DNA from 3 places in the Listeria grandensis genome. Region 1 is predicted to be linked to each of the others. Evidence: predicted binding sites of a transcription regulator. Region 1 holds the regulator's gene; each other region holds the start of a gene.
What was found. The regulator Rex, encoded in region 1, represses fermentation and respiration genes when NADH is low (regulators of the CRP and FNR family bind a similar motif). The targets are predictions, from matches to a motif close to TTGTGAAATATTTCACAA.

Region 1 (4,341 bases):
GCCCGGTTTCCAGCTATGATAATCGCTGAGCAGTGACCATTAACCGTCCAAGCGGATTTTCGCTGTGCTTCTGTCATAATCCATGTCGGATCTTTATAAGCGATGATCGACTGGTCAAACTTCCCTGTTAAAAATACTCGAGTTGCGTCTGTCGGAACTTGCTCGCCTTTTAGAGCAACATAGGATTCACCCTCTATTTCAAAAGTATCTAGCTCATCTGCTAAACAAAGTGTCGCGGCTTTGATCTCACCAGCGTTCAAACCACTCCAATGCCTGAAATCCTTCCATGTTGCTGGACCGTAACCACTCAAATAACGGCGGATTAAATGCTTCATCGCTTCCTGATTACGCACTGGATCGGATTCCCATTCTTCATAATTTCCCAACCTCATTCTATGACTATAATTTCTAATCCCATCGCTTGACGGCAATAAGTATAAACTTCCCTGTATCGCAGCCTGTGCAATAATTCCTGAGGTGACTTGTGAGGAATAATCCCCAATTATAGCCTCTAATTCTTTCCGACTGATGATTTCCTGCCGCCTTCCAAGCCTGTCCATTTCCGCTAAAATCGCCTCTAAATCAGCGCCTTCTTTTTGGCAAAGTCGGTGGACAATATTCGTTCTCGTGCCAAAAACACGATAGACCATTTCCCAGTCCTCTGCTAGAAATGTATGTAGCGTCAGTCGGTTTGCCCAGATTTTTATCACGCTTTTCTCTTCAAAAAATCGGCTTGCCTCTTCCCATGTCATAGCCACATGCTGTAACAAGTTCACAAGCGCTGGCTGATGGTTTTGCGACTGCAAGGCGATAGTTTGGTGCATGAAGCGGCTCGGGTCATCAAATTTTTCTACCATTCCGAGCTTCTGAAGCCTGATTTGTGTTATTTCATTTTGTGTCAACATGCTTATCCCTCCTGAATTCTGTGAAGTAAATTTTTCATTCGTTCTATTTTAACTTGAGGAAGGGCAAAATGGTACTGTAAGGCGATAAAATTCGATATCTCCTCAAATAAAGCGATCTCTTCCCACATCGCCTGCCAATTGGAAGCTAATGAGTAATCTGCAAAAATGGCTGCTAAACGTGTTGTGTCTGTCCAATTTTCGATTTTCCGACCTGAAAAAGATAGCTTCTGTCCCTTCAAACGTGCGCTTTCTTCCAGTAAAGGTAGCAAGTAATTCTCTCTAATACCAGCTTGGATTCCTTGCACAAACCAAATTTCTCCTCGTTTTAAGAATTTCGCAACGTAGTGTAATTCGAACCAAAATTCATTGACGATCCGGTCAAATTTGGCTTTTTCCATCCTTGCTCCGTTTTTTTCAGATATGCATTGTTTGATTTGTCCTGCCTGTGAATCTTTATCCAGCAAGATTTCGAGTTTTTCATAGTAAGGAAACGCTTTTTCAAGCAGTGAAACCGGCCAAAAGGAGAAATCTACTTTCACGCCGTTCCCAAAAATAACGAGCTGCGTGTTTATCATCCCTGCTGGCGTCTCCATCTGTAGTCGGTTTTCGATCAGCACTTCGCCAATATCGGCAAGCCAAGAGATTGTTTGCCCAAACGGAATTTCACCTTCATACCAAACGTTGATATCTAAATCTGATAATTCGTCAATGCCTTGTTGTTTCGCAAGGGATCCTTCCAGCACCAATGCTCGAACCTGCGCCTGTTCTTTCCCCCACGCCACAATCCTTTCCAATATCTTATGTCGCATCATAACGCCTCTCCAATCAAAAAGGCCAAACGCAATTGTCTGGCCAAGGTTTTCATTATTTATTTGGATAGTTTTCCAAGAAGTAAATCAGTGTTTGTAATTCAGTTGTCAAATCGATGTGATGCACGCGCACATGTTTTGGTACACTGATACGTGCTGGAGTAAAGTTTAAGATTCCTTTCACATCAGCTTCTAGCAAACGGTCGACCGTTGTTTGCGCCTCATCAGATGGTACTGTCAATATCACGACTTCGACTTTGTTTTCTTTTAGCAAATCTTGCATGTCATTTAAGTGATAAATTGGAATATCCTGCTGTACTGTTCCAACTTTATTCGCATCGACATCAAATGCCGCGACAATTTTTATATTATTATTTTTCATGAAATTGTAGTGTAATAGTGCAGTCCCTAAGTTACCGACCCCGATAATAGCTACGCTGGTTTGCTTGTCTTGACTCAGTGTTTTACTAAAGAAATCCAAAATATAGGACACATTGTAACCGTAACCTTTCTTACCAAGCGCTCCAAAATAGGAGAAATCACGGCGAATCGTTGCTGAGTCCACTTTCACGGCCTCGCTTAATTCTGCGGAGGATACTCGCTCCTTACCTGATTCGTGTAGATACTTTAAATAACGGTGGTACAGCGGCAAACGCTTTGCTGTGGCTTGTGGAATCTTGCCCGTTTCCTCGATCATGTTTGTTTCCCTTCTTCCTTTTGATTTTAAGTGGATAAAAAAGCAACTGGTGCTCCTTCTTCCTTGTGCTACTAAACATGCATTTACAACAAAAACGATTGCGCTAATTCTATCGTTGTTCATTTCACATGCTTGCTTATTCACTATAAACATTCCACATAAATTTCACAATGTTTTTGCTCAAAAAGTATGTTACTATTTTGTTACAACTCTTCCTATCTTCTATTATACAGCAAAATATACCAAATTGCTAACATTTTCACAATATAAAGTTTGTGAATTTTATTATCGTAAGCGTTTCCTTTCTCAGACCATTGCTTCTACGCTTGCTTTGCGATAAACTAGGAGGATATAGATATTTAAAGTTGAAGGGGTAAACAATATGATACTTTTACAAGTACAGCAGATTGTCAAGAATTTTGGCGCTGAAACGATATTAGAAAATATAAAATTAGAAGTACAAACGAATGACCGCATTGCGCTTGTGGGACGAAATGGTGCTGGGAAATCCACACTTTTGAAGATTATTGCTGGGCAGATTAGCTACGATGGTGGGACGATTTCCAAGCCTAAACATGTTCAAATTGGCTATTTAGCGCAGAACACAGGTCTTGAATCGACGAAAACAATATGGGCGGAGATGTTAACTGTTTTTACCGGCTTACAAGCGATGGAACAGGAATTACGTGGGCTAGAAGAACGGCTTGGTGATCCCGCAATTTATGAAAACAAAGACCAATATGAGCAGACGTTGCAAGAATATGATCAGCTACAACACACGTTTAAGGAACAAGGCGGTTACCAATACGAAGCCGACATCCGCTCTGTTTTGCATGGATTGCGTTTCTTCGAGGCAGATTATGAGAAATTGATTGAATCGCTCAGTGGTGGTCAGAAAACGCGGCTCGCATTGGCGAAATTACTTTTGGCGCGTCACGATATTTTAATTCTCGATGAGCCGACCAACCATTTGGATATTGCAACACTTTCGTGGCTAGAGACCTATTTGCAAAATTACAAAGGCGCCTTATTGATTGTATCGCATGACCGTTATTTTCTCGATAAAGTGGTAAATCAGGTGTATGAAATTAGCCGTACGCAGATTGATCGCTATGTCGGCAATTACTCCCGTTACCTCATTCAAAAACAGGCGAAGTTGGAACAACAGTGGAAAGAATTCGATAAACAACAAGATAAAATCGCAAAATTAGAAGATTTTGTAGCGCGAAATATCGTGCGTGCGTCGACAACTAAACGGGCACAAAGCAGGCGGAAACAGCTAGAAAAATTAGATCGTTTGGATCGACCGCAAGGCAGTGAAAAAACGGCACATTTTGGTTTTCAATTTGAGCGTGCTAGCGGTAAAGATGTCCTTTTTGTAGAGAATTTAGCGATTGGATATGCTGTCGATAAGCGGGTCTCTGAGAAATTGACGTTCGACATGAAGCGTCATGAGAGTATCGCGCTTGTTGGACCGAACGGGATTGGGAAATCGACTTTACTGAAAACGTTAATTGGCGACATTCCTGCCCTTTCTGGCGACTTCCGTTTCGGTACAAATGTTCAGATTGGTTACTATGATCAGGAGCAGGCAAAACTAAATTCGAATAAGTCCATTTTGCACGAGCTATGGGATGATTATCCAGAATTAGATGAGCAGACCATTCGTACGACGCTAGGTAATTTCTTATTCTCAGATGATGATGTTTTGAAAGTCGTTAATACGCTGAGCGGTGGCGAAAAGGCGCGTGTAGCGTTGGCTAAGCTGACCTTGATCGGCGCGAATCTACTGATTTTGGATGAACCGACGAACCATTTGGACATCGAGAGTAAGGAAGTTTTGGAGGCAGCGTTAATTGATTTTGAAGGGACGATTTTGTTCGTATCGCATGATCGGTATTTTATTAATCGGATTGCTTCTAAAATCGTG
Region 2 (4,341 bases), on a different contig from region 1:
TACGGAAGCACGTAATGATTCGAATACCATTTCGATGGCACGTAGAGATAATCCGCGTGTATAATCGCTCGCCATAACAGATACGTAAGACTCAATCGCATGTGTTAATACGTCCATACCTGTATCAGCAGTGATGTGAGCTGGAACAGTCATAACGTATTGTGCATCGACAATTGCTACGTCTGGAGTTAGCTCGTAATCTGCTAGTGGGTATTTAATGTTATTTTCTTTATCTGTAATAACGGCAAAAGGAGTAACCTCAGATCCAGTACCAGATGTAGTAGGGATAGCAACGAATTGCGCTTTTTCACCAAGTTTAGGATATTTGAATGTGCGTTTGCGAATATCTAAGAATTTTTGTTTCAAACCGAAGAATGAAGCTTCTGGGTGTTCATAGAATAACCACATTCCTTTGGCAGCATCCATTGCGGAACCACCACCAAGTGCGATAATGCAATCTGGTTTGAAGTCTTTCATTAATTCTGCACCTTTATAAACGGTAACGTCAGATGGGTCTGGTTCTACGTCTGCAAATACTTGATAGTCCACATTATTGCTACGTTTTTTCAAGTGTTCGATAACAACGTCAACGTATTTAAATTGAACCATTCCTGGGTCGGTTACGATGAATACGCGTTCGATGTTAGGCATTTTTTGTAGATATTGTGTGGAATATTTTTCAAAGAATACTTTTGGTGGCAGTTTGAACCATTGCATATTATTTCTCCGTTCTGCGATACGTTTCACGTTTAAAAGGTTTGTTGCGCTAACGTTTTGGGATACAGAGTTTTTACCATAAGATCCGCAACCGAGTGTTAGAGAAGGAATGAAGCCATTGTAAAGGTCGCCGATTCCGCCTTGAGCAGATGGGGCGTTCACAATGATACGACATGCTTTCATGCGCAAGCCGAATGCAAGTTGTGCTTCGCGATCTGTAGAATGAATAACTGCTGAATGACCGAGACCACCGTATACGAGCATTTCTTCACAACGATCGAAGGCTTGTGCTTGGTCTTTTGCTTCAATGAAAGCTAGAACTGGGCTTAGTTTTTCATGAGATAGTGGGTAATCATCGCCCACACCTTTAATTTCAGCTACAAGCATTTTTGTATCTTCTGGAACTTTGAAACCAGCTTCGTTTGCGATCCAAGCAGGGGATTTACCGACTACATTTGGATTTAACGCGTGTGTTTCTGGATTGATCACATAGCTTTCTAGTTTTTTGAACTCAGCACCTTTAACGAAGTAGCATTTATTTGCTTCCATTTCGTCTTTAACAGCTTTAGCCACTTCTTTGTCGACGATTACAGCTTGTTCAGAGGCGCAGATCATACCGTAATCGAATGTTTTCGATAGGATCAAGTCGTTTACTGCACGTTTGATTTTCGCTGTTTTATCGATGTAAGCGGGAACGTTACCAGGGCCAACGCCAAGTGCCGGTTTACCAGTAGAGTACGCTGATTTAACCATGGCAGCACCACCTGTTGCAAGAACGAGCGCTACATCTTTATGGTTCATCAATTGTTTTGTCGCTTCTAACGATGGTTTTTCTACCCATTGAATACAATGTTCGGGAGCGCCTGCCGCAACTGCTGCTTCATATACGACACGAGCCGCTTCAGAGGAACATTTTTGAGCGCTTGGATGGAAGGCAAAAATAATTGGGTTACGTGTTTTGATTGCAATGATTGCTTTGAAAAGTGTCGTAGAAGTGGGGTTTGTAACAGGTGTTACCCCAGCAATAACGCCGACTGGTTCTGCAATTTCAACCACGCCGGTTTGTTTATCTTCATGAATAATACCGACTGTTTTGTCTGCTTTGATGTTATTCCAAATATATTCTGTTGCGAAAATGTTCTTAATACATTTATCTTCGTAGATTCCGCGACCTGTTTCTTCAATCGCTAGTTTAGCAAGTGGCATATGTTGGTCAAGACCAGCTAAGGCCATCGCATGCACGATATTATCTACTTTCTCTTGATCAAAATCGGCGAACGCCTTTAGTGCGCTTTGTCCGTTACTTGCGAGTGTATCGATTACTTTTTGAACTTCTACTACTTCATTAACAGCTTTTTCTTTCATTGCCATTTGTGAACCCTCCAATGATATAGGGACTTAAAACGTCCTATTGTGACGTTTAACGTCCCTATTGTTCCAAAAAAATTGCGGCGGTCGACTCGCCGTCATCTTTCTGGATTTCTTATTTACAATGTAAGTGTAACACTTCACAAAGTTTTTGTCTACAGTTTATTGTGAATATATTCACTTGATGCTGAAAATGGTAAAATGGATATAAGTATGAAGAAGAGAAATGAACTGTTTGACCTATACATTTTGAGAAAATAGAGGAGCGTCGCTTGATTGGATTGTAAGAGTTTAACAGGAGCATCGCATAATTTCCCAATAAAATAGTGTATTTTCTAGAAAGAGAAGTAACAATATGGAGGAAACGGATTCAATGCTATGCAATTTTTGTATCGTGGCTTTCCGTTTTTATGATTGCTTTTCAAATACCGACGTTTCTGGAGGGCTGGACGTATTTTGAGTGTTTTGGCATGCCGATTCTTACTTTTTCTCTAGTATTCGGATAAATCATTGCCAAAGCTTTGACCACGCTATGACTGGGATGATGCATTTGCAATACGATAAATGTGTACACGTCGTTTTCTGGGCATAGACATGAATAGAAGACTGATTTAAGGGATTAGCATAGTTTTTCGTAGGCATATAAAACAGGAGGAAACACTGCAAAACGCTTGTCACAATGCGAACTTTGTGCTATTATAGAAAACAGTGTTAAATCACACACGCATGGTGGACAGAACAAAAGGTGCTTGCATGCAAGTCTTTGTCTGGTTGATACATGCGGAGGGCGGAAGAATCCGCAAAAATAAAACCAATAGGAGGGAATAACATGCCTGTTATTTCAATGAAACAATTGTTAGAAGCTGGGGTACATTTCGGTCATCAAACACGCCGTTGGAACCCAAAAATGAAGAAATATATCTTCACAGAAAGAAATGGTATCTACATTATCGATTTACAAAAGACTGTCAAGAAAGTAGACGAAGCTTTCAATTTCATGAAAGAAATCTCTGCTGACGGTGGAACAATCCTTTTTGTAGGAACTAAGAAACAAGCGCAAGATTCCGTTCGTGATGAAGCGATTCGTTCAGGTCAATACTTCGTTAACCATCGTTGGTTAGGTGGAACATTGACAAACTTTGAAACAATCCAAAAACGTATTAAACATCTTAAGAAAATCGAAAAAATGGAAGAAGACGGTACTTTCGAAGTCCTTCCTAAAAAAGAAGTTGTTCTACTTAAGAAAGAACAAGAGAAATTAGAAAGATTCCTAGGCGGTATTAAAGATATGAAAGGTCTTCCTGACGCTTTGTTCATCGTTGACCCTCGTAAAGAACGTATTGCTGTTGCAGAAGCTCGTAAATTACACATCCCGATCATCGGTATTGTAGATACAAACTGTGATCCAGATGAAATTGATTACGTAATCCCTGCAAATGACGATGCTATTCGTGCGGTTAAACTTTTGACTGCTAGAATGGCTGATGCAATCATCGAAGTAAATCAAGGTGAAGAGCAAGAAGTTCCTGTAGAAGAAGTAAAAGCTCCAGTTGTTGAAGAAACTGTTGCAGCAGCTCCGGCTCCTGTTGCGGAAGAACCAACTACAGAAGCATAAAAACGATTTACAACTAACAAGGTGATAAGTGGCAATCTCTTATCACCTTTTTTCAAAGATTTTTATATTAGGAGGAATTGTAAATGGCTAACGTTACAGCTCAAATGGTAAAAGAACTGCGCGAAAAAACTGGTGCAGGTATGATGGATTGTAAAAAAGCATTAGTAGAAGTAGATGGAGATATGGATCAAGCAATCGACTACCTACGTGAAAAAGGTATCGCGAAAGCTGCTAAAAAATCTGATCGTATCGCTACAGAAGGTATGACAAGTGTTGTCAGCAATGATAAGCATGCTGTAGTACTTGAAATCAATGCAGAAACAGATTTCGTAGCTAAAAATGACCAATTCATTCAATTAGTAAAAGATATTTCCAATCAAATTTTAACGGTTCGTCCAGATAATTTAGACGAAGCATTAAAAACAGAAATGCCAAATGGTCAAAGCTTGCAAGATTACATTAACGAAGCTATCCAAAAAATCGGTGAAAGAATCTCACTTCGTCGCTTTGAAGTAAAAGAAAAAGTTGCCGATCACGCGTTTGGCGAATACATCCACATGGGCGGACGTATTGGTGTGTTAGTTGTTCTTGAAGGAACATCTGATGACGCGATTGCGAAAGACGTTGCGATGCACGTTGCT
Region 3 (4,341 bases), on a different contig from region 1:
AGATAAAGATAAATTTTACAAGCAAAGGAAGGATGTAACATGGCTGATTCAATGCGTTTAGATAAATTTTTAAAAGTATCACGACTGATCAAACGGCGAACCGTCGCAAAAGAAGTCGCTGAAAAAGGTCGGATTTCTGTTAACGGCACGGTTGCCAAACCAGGCACCAATGTCAAAGCCGGCGATGAACTAATCATCAAATTTGGTCAAAAAACAGTGACGGCACAAATCGATCGTTTAGAGGAAAATGCCCGTAAAGAAGTCGCGACAGAAATGTACACGATTTTAAAAGAAGAACGCAAAGACGAAGAATAAACGAAAAATACGAGTTTGAGACGCGCACGTGGTTTCAAGCTCTTTTTTCACATCATTGAGGAGGAAAAACGAATGAGAGCAATCATGTACGTCGCTCACGGTAGCCGTTTACCCGAGAAAAATCGCGAATTTCGCCGTTTTGTAGAACAAATCATGCAACAACGACCAGAAACCCATCAAAAAATCGCTTTCCTAGAAAAAGAAGACGAAACGATGGCGCTGGTTGGTGAGGCTCTGATGAAAGCCGGTGCGTCCGAAATCACGGTGATCCCGATGCTACTTTTCCCAGCCATGCACGCGACAAAAGATATTCCGGAACAAGTCACCGCGCTAAAAAAAGCTCATCCAGATGTGATTTTCCAAATTGCTGATACATTTGGAGCAGAAGAGGAAACGATTGCTGTTGCCGCATCACGAATCAAAGCAGCAAGTCCAGCAAGAAGCGCAGCGATTCTCGTCATCGCTCACGGCAGCGCAACTTATCACGAACCGCGAATCCAGATGCAGCGCGTCGCAGAGAAACTTAGCGCCGAGCTCGGCAACCCGGTCACACTAGGCATGCTCCACGGCGAACCTAACTATCGCCAAGTTGCCACAGAACTCGCGGCAACAAACGATGATATCTATTGGATGCCCTATTTCCTTTTCACAGGCCAGCTTGTCGATAAAATCCGCGCTGGAATCAAGGAGGTAAGCGAGCATACCCCCAATACCACATGGCATGAAACCAACTGTCTTGAACTAGATTCCAGCCTCGCGCCCGCCGTACTTCGCAAGATCGCAGAGGTGTCCCAATGACAATCATAGGCTATCCAATTCTACTCCAGCTAGCGGATAAAAACGTAGCCATCATCGGCGGTGGCAAAATAGCGACTCGTAAAGCACAAGGACTACTCCCGACTGGCGCCAGCATCACGGTTATCGCACCCACCTTCACAAAAACGCTACAAGAAATGCCCATCACACGAATCCAAGAAAACTATCATGCTGCACATATCAAAGACGCATTCCTCATTTTTTGCTGTACGAACGATCCAGAAATAAACACCCGAGTGACGACAGATGCAACCGCGCCCCAATTAGTCAACGATTGTAGCAATAAGACCCGATCGGATTTTTTCAACATGGCAACGATCCGAAAAGCAGACCACCTGATCGCGATATCCACGGATGGCACTGACCCAGCCAGATCCAAAAACATCCGTACAAAAATAGAGCAGAACACCGAATTTTAGCGTTCTGCTTCCAAATTTGTCCATCATATCATGCGGAATAAGCCCACCACCACACTTTTTCAGTGTTTCCCCTCATATTCGAGATTCCCAAATCCCTGTATAATAAGGACATCTAATTTTACAATTAATTGTGCATATATTCACAATTAACAGGAGGGGAAACCAATGCCAAAACAAAAACTACTCATGATCGGTAACGGCATGGCCGGTGTGCGGACTATCGAAGAAATACTGGAACGCGAGCCAGGTAAATACGCCATCACCATCATTGGCGACGAGCCGTATCCGAACTACAACCGAATCATGCTATCCAATATTCTGCAAAACAAGATGGCTCCATCCGAAATTATCCTGAACGACGAAGCATGGTATAAAGACAACCAAATCGACTTACATACGAGTGAACAGGCACTACTTATCGATAGACACACGAAAACCGTAACGACTACGAAGCGTAACATCAGCTACGACAAGCTTATTTTAGCGACTGGATCTAGAGCATTTATTCTCCCAATTCCTGGCGCGGATCTCGACGGCGTACTTGGTTTCCGCACGATTAACGACACAGAAAAAATGATCGACATATCGCAAAAATACGAACGAGCTACTGTCATTGGCGGTGGTTTACTCGGTCTAGAGGCCGCGCGAGGCTTGCTTGATCAAGGCATGGATGTCACTGTCATCCACCTCGCAGAATGGCTCATGGAAACCCAACTTGACGCAAAAGCAGGGGAACTTTTAAAAGCAGACTTGGAAGCGCAAGGCATGAAATTCCTCATGCAAAAAGCAACCTCAAAAATCCTCGGGAAATCACGCGTGACAGGGCTAGCTTTTAAGGATGGCACGCAAATCGAGACGGATCTTGTCGTCATGGCGATCGGAATCAAGCCTGAAATCGAATTGGCGCAACAGGCGAATTTACCAACAGGACGCGGTATCCTAGTCGATGATTTCATGACAACGGCAGACCCAGACATTTTTGCGGTGGGGGAGTGTGCGGAACATAATGGCATCGCATATGGCCTTGTAGCACCACTTTATGAACAAGGAAAAGTGCTCGCCGATCGACTATGTGACATTGCAACAAAAGGGTACCACGGTAGCAAGATGTTCACCCAACTCAAAGTATCCGGTTGCGACCTTTTCTCGGCAGGCGACATTAAAGAAAACGCGGAAATCAAAGGCGTCACTATTTTTAACAGCATCGAAAACAAATACAAAAAAATATTCATGCGCGACGGAAAACTGGTTGGTGTCGTACTTTACGGTGATACGACCGAGGGAAACCGTCTTTACAATCTCCTCAAAAAAGAAGAAGAACTAACCGATTTCACACTCGTTTCTTTATTGCATAAATCAGGAGAAGTAGAGAGTACGAGCGTTGCTGAAATGTCAGACGATGCGTCCGTATGCGGTTGTAATGGCGTCACAAAAGGTGCCATCACGAAGGCGATTACAGAAAAAGGTCTCACGACAATCGGGGAAGTTACAGCCCATACAAAAGCCGGTGGTTCCTGTGGGAAATGCAAGCCGATCATTGGCGATATTTTAGAACACACACTTGGCGATGATTTCGTGAGCGCAGCACCAGTCGGAATATGCGGTTGTACCGACTTCACGCGTGACCAACTCATCATTCAAATCAGATCGAAACAACTACAAACTGCAAAAGAAGTCCGCCACGTATTAGCGTTTCGGAATCCAGAAGGCTGCTCCAAATGTCGGCCAGCACTCAATTATTATCTCAACATGGTCTGGCCGAAAACACATGCCGATGAACCAGAAAGTCGCTACGTCAACGAAAGGCTACACGCCAATATTCAAAATGATGGTACGTACTCTGTGATCCCACGAATGTATGCTGGTCAAACAGATCCGCAACAATTGATTCAAATCGCGAAAGTCGCAGAAAAATACGATATTCCATTATTAAAACTGACTGGCGGCCAGCGCATAGGACTCTATGGCGTGAAAAAAGAAGACCTTCCGAAAGTTTGGGAAGAGCTCGATATGCGCTCTGGATTTGCCTACGGAAAAACATTGCGTACCGTTAAATCCTGCGTCGGTTCGAAATTTTGTCGTTTTGGCACACAAGATGCGCTGGCGCTCGGCGAAGCTTTAGAACGTCAATTTGAGTTCGTTGATACGCCGCATAAATTCAAAATGGGTGTTTCTGGTTGCCCAAGAAGTTGCGTCGAATCAGGCATCAAAGATTACGGGATCATCTGTATCGAGAATGGCTACCAAATTTATATCGGCGGAAACGGCGGGACAGAAGTCAAAGAAGCACAACTTTTGACAACTGTAGCAACCGAACAAGAAGTGCTCGATATATGTGGTGCTTTCGTCCAATATTATAGGGAAACGGGCGTCTACATGGAACGAACCGCGCCGTGGCTAGAGCGAATGGGCATGGAGCACGTCCGCGAAATCATCCTCGATCCAGCAGAACAAGCGCAACTAAAAGCATCGCTAGAAGAGGCGCTCGCAGGCCGTGATGATCCGTGGAAACAAGTTTTACAAGACGAAGAAAAACAAAAACTATACCGTGTAGAAAGAGTGTGACTCGCGATGGAGAAAAAATATATAGCAGATTTAGAAAGCTTGACGCCGCTCATTGGTCGCGAAATCCGCATGGATGGCGTACCAATCGCCTTGTTTCGCCTGACAGACGACAGCGTGAAAGCCATCAGTAATCGTTGCCCACATAAAAATGGACCGCTAGTAGAAGGCACTGTGTCTGGAACCGATGTTTTCTGTCCCCTTCACGATTACAAAATATCACTCGAAA

Region 2: the regulator Rex is predicted to act here: its motif matches at 2,251-2,268, upstream of adhE (bifunctional acetaldehyde-CoA/alcohol dehydrogenase).
Region 3: the regulator Rex is predicted to act here: its motif matches at 1,679-1,696, upstream of nirB (nitrite reductase large subunit NirB).

Annotation. Positions count from the first base shown of each region.
Region 1 covers NZ_JAASUG010000001.1:239,687-244,027, forward strand. The annotation lists gene HCJ54_RS01070 (DNA glycosylase AlkZ-like family protein) at 1-905, opposite strand, end outside; gene HCJ54_RS01075 (aminoglycoside 6-adenylyltransferase) at 908-1,717, opposite strand; gene HCJ54_RS01080 (redox-sensing transcriptional repressor Rex) at 1,770-2,411, opposite strand; gene HCJ54_RS01085 (ABC-F family ATP-binding cassette domain-containing protein) at 2,794-4,341, shown strand, end outside.
Region 2 covers NZ_JAASUG010000002.1:128,364-132,704, reverse strand. The annotation lists gene adhE (bifunctional acetaldehyde-CoA/alcohol dehydrogenase) at 1-2,088, opposite strand, end outside; gene rpsB (30S ribosomal protein S2) at 2,915-3,700, shown strand; gene tsf (translation elongation factor Ts) at 3,784-4,341, shown strand, end outside.
Region 3 covers NZ_JAASUG010000008.1:131,567-135,907, forward strand. The annotation lists gene HCJ54_RS11860 (RNA-binding S4 domain-containing protein) at 52-315, shown strand; gene HCJ54_RS11865 (sirohydrochlorin chelatase) at 331-1,113, shown strand; gene HCJ54_RS11870 (precorrin-2 dehydrogenase/sirohydrochlorin ferrochelatase family protein) at 1,110-1,550, shown strand; gene nirB (nitrite reductase large subunit NirB) at 1,716-4,115, shown strand; gene nirD (nitrite reductase small subunit NirD) at 4,122-4,341, shown strand, end outside.